Regions from separate parts of the Psychromonas sp. psych-6C06 genome, predicted to be linked through region 4. Evidence: predicted binding sites of a transcription regulator. Region 4 holds the regulator's gene; each other region holds the start of a gene.

The links. The regulator LexA, encoded in region 4, represses DNA repair genes until DNA is damaged. The targets are predictions, from matches to a motif close to TACTGTATNNNNATACAGTA.
Region 1: a site for LexA is predicted at 1,647-1,666, ahead of recA (recombinase RecA). Genes of this name have one in related genera too.
Region 2: a site for LexA is predicted at 1,876-1,895, ahead of recN (DNA repair protein RecN). Genes of this name have one in related genera too.
Region 3: a site for LexA is predicted at 1,289-1,308, ahead of CW745_RS12210 (YebG family protein). Genes of this name have one in related genera too.

Annotation. Positions count from the first base shown of each region.
Region 1 covers NZ_PIZM01000006.1:313,224-316,442, reverse strand. The annotation lists gene CW745_RS09980 (HD domain-containing phosphohydrolase) at 1-66, shown strand, start outside; gene recA (recombinase RecA) at 559-1,614, opposite strand; gene CW745_RS09970 (nicotinamide-nucleotide amidohydrolase family protein) at 1,733-2,221, opposite strand; gene mutS (DNA mismatch repair protein MutS) at 2,483-3,219, shown strand, end outside.
Region 2 covers NZ_PIZM01000004.1:44,566-47,784, forward strand. The annotation lists gene mtnN (5'-methylthioadenosine/S-adenosylhomocysteine nucleosidase) at 1-688, shown strand, start outside; gene CW745_RS07250 (cobalamin biosynthesis protein) at 689-1,657, shown strand; gene recN (DNA repair protein RecN) at 1,937-3,219, shown strand, end outside.
Region 3 covers NZ_PIZM01000008.1:84,269-87,487, forward strand. The annotation lists gene thrS (threonine--tRNA ligase) at 1-820, opposite strand, end outside; gene CW745_RS12210 (YebG family protein) at 996-1,265, opposite strand; gene CW745_RS12215 (paraquat-inducible protein A) at 1,490-1,990, shown strand; gene CW745_RS12220 (paraquat-inducible protein A) at 1,987-2,664, shown strand; gene CW745_RS12225 (MlaD family protein) at 2,657-3,219, shown strand, end outside.
Region 4 covers NZ_PIZM01000006.1:80,953-84,171, forward strand. The annotation lists gene CW745_RS08965 (type II secretion system protein N) at 1-283, shown strand, start outside; gene CW745_RS08970 (DUF3465 domain-containing protein) at 288-743, shown strand; gene lexA (transcriptional repressor LexA) at 1,179-1,808, shown strand; gene CW745_RS08980 (SCO family protein) at 1,817-2,458, shown strand; gene CW745_RS08985 (MATE family efflux transporter) at 2,518-3,219, shown strand, end outside.

The sequences.
Region 1 (3,219 bases), 230 kb from region 4:
CAATATGCGCATCAGTACCTTTTACCAGAGCAGATTGATGAGGTAAATATTAATCATTATTTGTAATATCAATAATAGTAAAGAGCTGATCTAATTGAGGCGAGCTATACAATACCGCTAATTAAAGTAGCAACACCATGATTTTAAATCGCCATAACGCTTCCACTAACCAGAATTGAGGTTATGTAATCTGTATAACATTGCTTAACTTTTCTTTAGAAACAAAAAAGCGTGAATAATCACGCTTTTTTGGGGTCTAGGCTATTAATACCAAATCCACTAAATAACTGATCAATCTTACTGGTTAAAAGAAGCTATTTCAGGGTTAAAAATTTTGTAAAGGGAACAACCATTTGCATCAATTTTCGCCTTGAACTAACTCCTTTTTCCTGCGTAATATTTGATCACTATATTAGCGGAATTGGTATAATACCAATCCGCATAACTATCTGGTCTATCTTTTGAGTTAAAACGATAGACAAACTCAATTATGCGCTTTGCTCTCTATCATTGTTCCTCAACAAGCCCTGACCATTGTGCAGAATGGTATATCAATCTCTATAACGCTTCTTCGACTTCATCTTCTTTCTCAAGCGCTTTTGCAACTTCTTCTGGTTTAGCCAGTAAAATGTCACGTAGCTTTTTGTCTAGCTCGTCTGCTTGTTCAGGATGTTCAGAGAAATGTTTACAGGCATTGGTTTTACCTTGGCCTATCTTCGTACCATTATATGAATACCATGACCCTGATTTTTCTACGAGTTCATTTTTAACACCAAGATCAATCATCTCACCGTATTTATTGATACCTTCGCCATATAAAATCTGGAATTCAGCTTGTTTAAATGGTGGTGACACTTTGTTTTTCACAACCTTAACACGGGTTTCATTACCAGTGATTTCATCACCATTTTTCACCGCACCAATACGACGAATATCTAAACGTACTGAAGCATAGAATTTCAGTGCGTTACCACCAGTTGTCGTTTCTGGATTACCGAACATTACCCCAATTTTCATACGAATTTGGTTGATGAAGATACACATAGTGTTCGTTTGCTTGATATTACCCGTTAGTTTACGCAGTGCTTGCGACATTAAACGTGCTTGCAGACCCATGTGTGAGTCACCCATATCGCCTTCAATTTCTGCTTTTGGTGTTAATGCAGCAACCGAATCGACAATCACTACGCCAACGGCGCCTGAACGTACTAACATGTCACAAATCTCTAACGCTTGCTCACCGGTATCCGGTTGAGAGATCAGAAGATCTTCAATGTTAACACCCAGTTTTTTTGCATAGATAGGATCAAGTGCATGCTCGGCATCAATAAATGCACAGGTTTTACCCTGTTTTTGTGCTTGTGCAATCACTTGTAATGTTAGTGTTGTTTTACCTGAACTTTCTGGACCGTAGATCTCAACGATACGACCATATGGCAAACCACCTATGCCGAGAGCCACATCCAGTCCAAGCGAACCTGTTGAAACAGAGTCAATTTCAAGCATTGCGTTGGCACCATCACCCAAGCGCATGATCGATCCTTTACCAAACTGCTTTTCTATTTGTCCAAGTGCAGCTGCTAATGCTTTATCTTTGTTTTTATCCTGACTCATGTTCTCTCCAGATATGAATATATTTTTTATTTAACTGTTTATGCAAACAGTATACTGCTGATTTATACAGTATCAAGTTTTATTTACATAAATATTGATTGCTTGCTCGTTGCTGTGATCAGATGATCTCAATTAACCCCGTCAGCGCTAAACGAATTGCTTGAGTGCGCACCTCACTACGATCACCTACAAACAGATATGTTTCTGTTTTTTCACCACCATGTGCGTTGTACCATGAAAAACAAACGGTCCCAACAGGCTTTTCTGCAGTTCCACCGCCCGGTCCAGCAATACCACTGATAGCGACGCTGATATCCGCTTCAGAAAACTTAACTGCATTGGTTGCCATCTCTGTCACAACTTGCTCAGACACCGCACCATATTGATCCAGCGATGCTTTATTTACCTCAAGCATCTGCATTTTTGCATCATTACTGTAGGTAATAAAGCTACGGTCGAACCATTGCGAACTGCCTGCCACCTCTGTAATTGCATAAGCGACTCCCCCTCCTGTGCAAGATTCTGCCGTGGCAGCAACCAGCCCAGCTTTGGTAAGTTTATCTCCCAATAAGAGTGCTAACTCTTGTACGGTTTTTTCTGTAAACATCAGCTATCTCCTGTCGTAAATGGCTATAAACGAAGTGTATACCTGTTACCAATGAACATGCAAAATCAATCATCTAAATCTAGACATAAAGTTGAACTGTCGTTATCCTAAATCGAAACGTAATAATAGCGCAGAATAGAGAGAAATAGAGGACTCTATCTCTATATAACTCTCACTGATACGGCGCGATAACAGCTCACTAAACACCCATTTCCATTTTTCAATTAACGGAAATTTTACAATGGGTGGCACGGATAATTTATGAAGCCAACAGCAGCACAATTAAAACAACACACGCCGATGATGCAACAATATCTCACCATCAAGAGTGAGATCCCCGAGACCTTAATGTTTTACCGCATGGGCGATTTTTATGAGTTGTTTTTTGAAGATGCTCGCAAGGCTTCACAACTACTGGGTATCTCTTTAACCCAACGTGGTAAAACCGGTGGTAATGCGATTCCAATGGCCGGTGTTCCCTATCATAGTGTGGAAGGTTATTTAGCTAAGTTGATTACACTTGGCGAGTCGGTAGCGATTGTTGAACAAATTGGTGATCCAGCCACCAGCAAGGGCCCCGTTGAACGGAAGATTGTGCGTATTATTACTCCTGGCACCATCACTGACGAAGCGTTATTAGATGATAAGCAGGATAATTTGCTGTGCGCGGTTTATCACCATCAAGACAGTTTTGGTATCGCTTCATTGGATATTGGTAGTGGTCGTTTTATTGTTAATCAATTTCAACATACAGAAACCTTACAAGCTGAATTACAACGCTTAAACCCTGCGGAGTTACTTTACCCAGATAACTTTGAGCATCTTGCATTTATCGAACACCTGCAAACGATTCGTCGTCGACCCGAGTGGGAGTTTGATTTAAGCACCGCGCGTAATACTTTAAATCAGCAATTTGGCACCAAAGACTTAATCGGTTTTGGCGTTGAGCAAGCAGAAGTTGCGCTTTGTGCCGCTGGCGCTTTATTGCAATATATTAA
Region 2 (3,219 bases), on a different contig from region 4:
AGGCATTATCGGTGCAATGGATGAAGAAGTTAGCATCCTAAAATCAAAATTAAAGAATATTGAAACCACAATCATTGCAGGATGCGAGTTTTACCAAGGTACGTTAAACACAAAACAGGTCATCGTGACTAAATCTGGCATAGGTAAAGTAGCAGCGGCAGTTGCAACGACGCTATTATTAGAGCAATTCAAACCTGATACGATTATCAATACGGGTTCGGCCGGTGGTTATGATACTAACCTTAGTGTCGGTGATATTGTTATATCTACTGAAGTTCGTTTTCACGATGTTGATTTAACGGCCTTTGGTTATGAGATTGGTCAAATGGCGCAATTGCCACCGGCATTTGAAGCAGATAAAAAACTTATTGATGTAGCCCAGAAAGCAGCACAAACAATTAATGGCTTGAACATTATTCAAGGCCTGATCTGTACCGGTGATATTTTTATGGCTGATCCTCAAAAAGCAGAAGTGGCCCGTAATAATTTCCCTACAATGGCAGCCTGTGAGATGGAAGCGGCAGCAATCGCACAAGTTTGTCACCAGTTTAAAGTCCCTTTTGTCATTATTCGCTCTCTTTCTGATATTGCGGGCAAGAAGTCAGAGCTCTCATTTGAACAATATCTTCCAATTGCAGCTAAAAATGCCTCTATACTAGTAGAAGCCATTCTCAACAGATTAGATTAAATGGATCATTTGATTAATTTTATAGAGCAGTACAGTCACTATTTTTCAATAATAGCGGTCGCCCTGCTCTCTTTTTTTATTTCGTTGCCCAAAGACCTCAATCCGCTGGCAGCAGTTGAACTTATATTTAGACAAATTGCAGTTAAAGTAAACCTCGAGGAGCGAAGCGATGCGTACAAAAGAGTCGCAAGTTTACTGTCTATTAGTTTGATTTTTTTTCCTACTATCCTCATTATTAGCCAGCTTTACAATATCGTATATCGACCTCTTACTATTGATATTCTTTTACTGTTCATTTTGCTTTCTTGGCATGACAAAAAAGTAGTCTACCTTGCAATTAGTGATGCACTAAAACGTAATAATTTACCTCTCGCAAAATTTAAACTAAATAGCCTCACCGAACGAGAAACAAAGCCCCTCTCTTTGATGGGGGTAAATAAAGCCACTATTGAATCAATGGTTTTACAGCTCAGTGCTTCATGGTTTGCAGTGCTTTTCTGGTATATGGTAGCGGGTATCTACGGCGCCATTTTTTATCGCACAATACAAATTTGCTCGCAACAATGGAATGCTAAAAAAGCGGAATTTACCACACTGACCAGTATTCCCAGCTTTATCTATACCTTGATGTTGTTTCCAGTACATCTACTCATTAGCTTTACTTTTGCCCTTTACGACCGTCCCCTTCAAAATCTCCCCAAAAAATTTAAGCAAAGTATGCACTGGCATCACTTTTCATCTGGGTTAATGCTTGCAAGTTTTGCATTAAGTATGCAATTAGAGCTCGGTGGCGTGCGTTTATATCAAGATCAGAAAATCACCTATGCGACACTGGGTAGTAATGCAGCTCCTGCGGTTGAAAAAATTGAGCTTTCTTTACAGCGTATCAGTCTAAGTGCATGGTTTTGGCTTTGTTGCTTTACTGGATATACATTCTTTCCATTGATACTTGAGTTTATGCGAATTTAGATATTATTATTTTTTATAGCAAACGAAATAAATAACAGGCCTATTTTACTGGTTAAAGTAACTTACCCCTTCGTTAAAACTTTCCCTAAAGGGGCAACCATTTACGTCATATTACGCCTTGAGTTTAGTTTCTTTTGTAGCGCAAAATTTAGATCGCATACTTAATTCAGTTGATATTAGAAAGACAACTCGATCACACATTTTGGCCACCTCCCCTTTACTGTTTAAAAAAACAGTATTAAACTGTATTTATACACAGTCTTTTTAGGTATCAAAATTATGCTTAACCAACTAACCGTTCAACACTTTGCGATTGTTCAATTTTTAGAATTAGAATTTAACAATGGAATGACCACTATCACAGGTGAAACAGGCGCGGGTAAATCCATTGCCATTGATGCATTAGGATTGTGTTTAGGTTCACGCTCAGATGCAAATATGGTCAGGGTAGGCACCGATAAAGCAGAAATTAGCGCACGCTTTACACTGAGTGATACTCCACATGCAAAACAATGGTTAATGAATAATGACCTTGAAAACAACGAAGATAATAATGAATGCTTGTTGCGCCGAACTGTAAGTAAAGATGGTCGCTCAAGAGCCTATATTAATAGTACGCCAGTTCCCGTTTCCCAACTTAAAAGCTTAGGGCAATTACTCGTTAATGTTCATGGGCAACATGCGCATCAAAGCCTCCTAAAAAGTGACATTCAACTATCCATCATCGATGACTATGCAGCCCATCATCAGCTACTACAAAAGGTAAAAGATACTTACCAAGGTTGGCATTTTTTAAATAAACAGCTTAAGCAACAACAGGCATCGCAACAGGAAAAGCAAGCACGTAAACAATTATTAGAGTACCAAATTCAAGAGCTAGATGAATTTGCATTAGGGGAAGATGAATATGAAAAAATTGAGCGTGAACATAAACGACTAGCAAACAGTGGAGCCTTGCTTGAGAGCTGCCAAATCAGTTTAAATCAAGTGAGCGATGGCGAAGAGTTTGATGCATTAAGCCTGTTACGTAGTAGTGTTGTTGCCCTTGAGAAACAAGTTGAAAATGATAAAAACCTAGAAAATATTATTACAAGCCTTCAAGAAGCAGTAATTCAAATTGAAGATGCAAGCTACGAGTTACGACACTTTAGTGAAAATCTAGAACTCGACCCTGAGCAATTTTTGCAACTTGAAGCGCGAATGAGTGATGCGCTGTCTTTAGCACGTAAACACCAAGTACAACCTGAGCTTTTATTTTCCCATCACCAAAAATTGAGCAAAGAGTTTAAACAGTTAAATAGTGGCGAACAACAAATAGAACAACTTAGCGAAGATCTTCTTAAGGCTGAAGAAAACTATTATTTGCATGCTAAAAAGCTAAGCCAAAGTCGCAAACGTTACGCTAAAGAGTTAAGTCAAAAAATAACGAAAAGCATTCAACAGCTTAATATGCAAGATGGTGTTTTCCATATCGCGTTAAGCGAAAGTAGCCAACGATCATTAAGCCCTCTTGGTACGGATAATATTGAGTTTCAAGTCAAAACAAACGCGGGGCAAACCTT
Region 3 (3,219 bases), on a different contig from region 4:
GGTATATTGTCCAGCCATTAGCATGCCAAAATACCATGCCTGGTGCTTCTTCTTGCATATGGTAAAGGTCTAATTGCTTACCTATTTTACGATGGTCGCGTTTAGCGGCTTCTTCAAGACGCTTTAAGTAAGCTTTAAGTTGTTTTTTATCAGCCCAAGCTGTGCCATATATACGCTGTAGCATTTTATTGTCTGAGTCGCCACGCCAATATGCACCGGCTACCTTCATCAATTTAAAGTATTGGCTGAATTTCATTGTCGGTACGTGAGGTCCACGACACATATCGATATATTCTTCGTGATGGTAAAGACCAGGACGGTCATCAGCATCAATGCCTTCAAGAATCTCAAGCTTATAAGGCTCTTCACGATCAGCAAAAACAGCTTTTGCCTCATCAACTGATACTTTCTTCTTCACAACGGTATAATTAGTTTTAACTAACTTATTCATTAGCTTTTCAATTTTAGCTAACTCTTCATCGTTAATAGTGACATCTACATCAATATCGTAATAGAAGCCATTATCGATGGTAGGCCCGATCGCCATTTTGGCTTGAGGATAAAGCTGTTTAACAGCATGACCTAAAAGATGAGCACAAGAATGTCGTAGAATTTCTAAACCTTCATCATCTTTAGCAGTGATGATTGAAATATTTGCATCGTTTTCGATTGGGTCACAAGCGTCAACAAGTTTCCCGTCAACACGACCTGCAATGCAAGCTTTAGCAAGGCCAGGACCGATATCGGCAGCAACTTCCATAATAGAAGTTGTGTTTTCGAATTGACGTTGATTTCCGTCGGGAAGTGTAATGATTGGCATTTTATTTTATCCTCACAGTGATGCTTCAAACCAGGAAGCATTTGTATTTATTAATTAATCCATAAACTCGTGGCGCATTTTAAAGCAATCAAGTCCACTTTTAAAGGGTAATTAATCTCAGAGGATAAACATTTCTCAAAGGAGCGCTTCACTAACTTGTTAACACTCCTTAAAATTATTCGTTGTCGCTTGCTTGCTCTTTTCGAAGTACAGCGTAATCATTACCTTTGAATAAACCTTGAACAATCTCTTTGTTGCTAGCGAGATACAAACCTAACTCTTCAAGCTGCTGATCGTCTAGTGTTACTGAACTTTCACTCAGAAATTCAGCCAATTGATCTGCACTGTCAAGCATCTTGTCATATGCGTCTGCTTCTTTTTTGCTAGTAAAGGTCATTTTTTCAACACCCTTGCGTTCTACTATGTATTTAATGATGACTGCCACGGTAGCCTCTTCCTATTGGTTAATCATGTTTTTTTATACAGTAAATGTTTTTTGTGAAAAATGCAACTTTTGTTAGTATAATGAAATGTCATTCCATTTATTTTAGATCACAAACAAGAAGAAGTTTTATAATGAAAACAATCATCTGTCGACATTGTGATATGACATCCAAGATTCCCAAGATGGAAAAAGGTTATGTCGCCCGCTGTATAAGATGTAATAGCGTGATCTATAAGAATAGTTGGTGTAACCCTTCTGGTATGTTGGCCTTATGTTTAACAGCACTTATCATTACCATCCCAGCATTTAACCTTCCCTTAATCTCACTTCATCTTTTAGGGATCACTGAAGAAACAAATTTATTACAAGGGGTATTCATGATGATTGACAGCGCCCCGATCGTTTCATTTGTCGTTTTATTTTGTGCGGTTATAGCCCCAACACTTTTAATTATCAGTATTGCTATAAGTAGTGCATGCCTAAGTTTTAACTTAAAACTTCTGATATTACCGAAACTTTTTAAAATAACGCGTATATTGATCCATTGGTCGATGTTAGAAGTATATATGGTGAGCCTGATGGTAGCGATGTTCAAGTTAATGAATTATGCAGATCTATATATTGGCACTGGGTTTTATTTTTTTATTGCTCTGCTATTAATTAACACTACCGTTATCAGTAATTACAGCAATCACCAATATTGGGAAAGATATAGTCGCTTATGACAAAGGAAGCCATAGCAGGACAAACAGGCATACAACAATCTCTACAAGTATGTGCTATTTGTGGAAATTATTCAGCATTTTCAAGTGAGCAGTTGCAATGCCCAACTTGCGGTAATGATATCTACCTACGTAAGCACAAAAGTCTTCAAAAAACATGGGCGTTATTAATCACAGCGATCGTTTTCATTTTTCCTGCTAATCTTTATCCAATAACGTACCTGCTTAAAAATAACATTCTATACCCAGATACCATTTTCAGCGGTATTATCACATTAATCGAAGGTGAAATGCTGGGGATAGCAATTATTGTTTTTATCGCTTCTATACTAGTGCCTATTTTTAAAATAGTTGCCCTAATATTTATTGTCATTGCAGTTCAAAGGCGCTGGCAACTTTCAGCTCGAAAGCAATTAATTATTTTTTCATTTGTAGATTGGATCGGTCGATGGTCAATTTTGGATCTGTTTGTAATATCAATTATGGTTGCCGTTTTCGATAAAGGTAATCTGCTTTCTGTCTATCCAGGTATTGCAGCGACCTCTTTTACTATTGTTGTTATTACGACACTTTTTGCAGCTTATAGCTTTGATACCCGTTTAATTTGGGACGCCAGACAGCGTAAAACACCTATTCATCATCAACAACACTCTCAGGACTGCAATCATAATGACTGAAGCACATCTTGTATCACAAGCGCAAACAACTAAAAACGCGACAATATCTCCTATTTGGTTCTTACCCATTGTGGCTGCATTGCTTGGGTTTTGGATACTTTTTGAAAACGTAACACATGCTAATACTACCATTAAGATTCACTTTGAAAATGCAGACAGCATTATCGTTGATAAAACACGAATCCGTTATAAAGGGGTCATTGTTGGTACTGTCAAAAAAATTGAATTAGACAGTAGCAGTGGCGTCAATGTGATAGCAGAAATAGAATCACATGCAAAATTTATGTTACGTGAAAAAACACAATTTTGGTTAGTCTCTCCAAAAGCATCACTCACCTCAATTTCTGGCTTAGATACCCTTTTTTCAGGCAGCTATATTAATTTACACCCGGGTGATGGTGATAGTGCATCCAATTTTAATGCCGTGAGTGAACAACCCATCACCATTCCGGATAATGCATTGTTGGTAAACCTTAAGAGTGAAAATGCTGGCTCAATCAGTGTCGGAACCCCGCTCTTTTATAAAAAAATCCAGGTTGGTGAAGTCGTTAGAGT
Region 4 (3,219 bases):
GCATGAAGCCAGAGTAAAAAGCCCAATGGGTAATATTGATTTCGCTACTCCAAGTGTAGACTTAAGTTGTTCAGAGGGGAATTTGGTAGCTTCTTTAAAGCAACATTCAGAGCAACTTACCACTAATGCCAATATTTTATTACTAGAGGGTGGTGCGTATCAGCTTCAGGGTAATATTATTGGACGTGAAAAACTTGACCCATCAATTTTACAAGCTCTTTCATGGCTTGGGCCGAAAGATGAATCGGGTGCTACTGCGCTTAATTTCAAAGGACGATTATAGTTCAATGAATCGTAATGCTTATCTTGCTTTCTTGGTTGTCATATTATCTGGTTGTTTTAACAATGAAAGTCAGCAACTGAGTCATCTCTATGATGATGGTAACGATCAAGCGGAAGCACTTTTAAAAGGTGCTGAACATATCGAATTTTTATATAAACAACAACGTGGTGGTGTATTAGTCACCAGCGTTGGGCGCATTACAAAGATATTGGATAATCAACAAACGCCATATGTTTCGCAACGTATACTTATTCGCCTCAGTTCTGGTCGAAAGATACTGATTCAGCATAACCTCAACGAAGCTCCAGCAGTAAATAATTTAGCGATAGGTGAAATGATCACTTTTAGTGGAATTTATAACTGGAATAGCCAAGGCGGTATGATCAATGCCACACATCAAATAGCTGATCTTCCCCAGCGCTCTGGTTGGTTAAAATATCAAGACATTACTTACCAATAGGTTTATTAACCTTAATTCTGACTAATGGAAGCGTTATCGTTTTTTGAGCCAGAGAATGATGATTTTTAATATACAGCGCCGTTATAGCAAACGAAATAAATCGCTGATCTATTTTACTGGTTAAAATATCTCATCTCTTCGTGAGCTTTCTCAAATGTAATAACCATTTACCCTTTCGGCTAAGTTATTTTCCAGCGCAAAATTTGGCTTACATGCTCCTTTCGATTGGTATTAGCTTTGCGTAATTCAAGGTGAATAATCGTCACAATAACGGGTTATTGGTAGATGATTTAACGCCAAAATTCGCGCAAATAACAATATCGTAACGTTTTGCTTATCCATAAATGAGGTTTATTACTCAGATCGCTAGAATATTACTCTGTATAGATATACACTGTGTATGTTTACAGTCAATAATTGATAGCGGGGTAAGTAATGAAAGATTTAACTAAACGCCAAGGTGAAGTATTAGATGTGATTAAAGATTGCATCAATAAAACGGGCATGCCTCCAACGCGCGTTGAGCTGGCAAAAATTCTTGGATTTCGAAGTGCCAATGCAGCAGAAGAGCACTTAAAAGCTTTGGCCCGTAAAGGCGCAATTGAAATTTTATCGGGTACCTCACGTGGTATTCGTATTGTTGAAGAGCATAAAAGCAATGTTATCCCCATTGAAGAGGGATTGCCTTTAGTGGGCATGGTTGCTGCTGGTGAGCCAATTTTGGCTGCTGAGCATGTAGAGTCTCATTATGATGTTGATCCTGCTCTATTTCACCCCGCTGCTGACTTTTTATTACGCGTGCAAGGCGAGAGTATGAAAGATATCGGTATTATGGATGGTGATTTGCTCGCGGTGCATAAAACCAAAGATATTAATAACGGACAAGTTGTTGTTGCCCGAGTTGAAGACGATGTGACCGTGAAGCGTTTTTACCGCGAAGGCAGTCAAGTGACATTAAAAGCGGAAAATGTTAAATTCTCTCCTATTAAAGTAGATCTTGAACATCAAGTTTTTGATATCGAAGGGATCGCCGTGGGTGTGATTCGTACCGCTGATTGGATGTAGGAAAAATAATGAAAAAAGGTTGGGTAATTGGTTTGCTTGTGGTCGCCACAGCACTGCTGGGGTTTATACTATTTAATTCAGTAAAAAATATTTCCGATAACCCTTCCTTGGTATTACAGAAAGAGGGTAAGCGGTTACCCGATTTCAAATTTGAAATGGCTAATAAACAGACATTTACCAACCAAAATTTACAAGAACATTGGACACTTTTTTTCATTGGCTATACCTTCTGCCCTGATATCTGTCCAACTACTTTATCTGATTTAGATCGTGTCTACCCTGAATTAAGCAAGCCCCCATACGAGAATGTACAAATTGTTTTCGTTTCTGTTGATCCTAATCGAGATAAAGCCAATAACCTTGCTGAATACGTGAATTATTTTAATCCTGCCTTTATTGGCACCACTAGTACCCATGAAAAACTGTTCCCATTTTCACAGGATCTCGGGCTTATTTATAGCATCGTTGAAGAGGGCGATAATAAAGATGATTACTATCTAGTCGATCATAGCGCTTCCCTGGTACTAGTAAATCCCCAGGGCGAGCATCAAGCAACCTTTAAAGCGGTATTGAATGAAGATGGTATTCCTCATGTGGATATGGACTTGATGGTAGAAGATATCCACAAAATCATCGAGCTAAATCGATAGCGACTAAACGAACGGTCGATTTTTATTAATCGGCCATTACCTACTTTGTAAGCGTTATCATGTTAAAAAGTGCCTTTCTAAATTTCAGTAATCATCAAAAAATTTTCGCCATTGCTTTACCAATGATGCTCTCTAATATTAGTGTGCCTTTGCTAGGGCTAGTTGATACTGCAGTGATAGGTCACCTACCTGAGTCCTATTATCTCGCGGGTGTTGCGGTGGGGTCGATGGTAGTGACATTAACCTTCTGGATTTTAGTCTTTTTACGTATGTCGACTACTGGACTTGTGGCACAAGCGGTAGGGGCGAAAGATCATCTACAGGTATTACGCCTGTTAATGCAATCCATGTTTATTGCTTTGCTACTTGCGCTTACCATTCTGATGTTGCAAAGCCTCATTTCTGGTATCGCTTTTCATTTTGTACAAGGGAGTGAAAAGGTTCTATTTTATGCACAACAATATTTTGATATACGTATCTGGAGTGCGCCAGCAGCCCTATTGAATATGGTGCTACTAGGTTGGCTATTAGGCATGCAAAACGCCAAAGCACCGATGTTACTGTTGATCGTAACCAATAGCGTTAATATTCTCTTAGATATTGTATTCGTAGTATTTTTTGAGTGGGGTGTAGCAGGTGTTGCATGGGCCTCATTGTGTGCTGATTATATTGCCCTTACCTGTGGTCTTTGGATTGTCTACCGACTTGCTCGGCCCTTTTATAAAAAAGGCGATTTTACTCGCCTAAAAAAAGAAGCGATT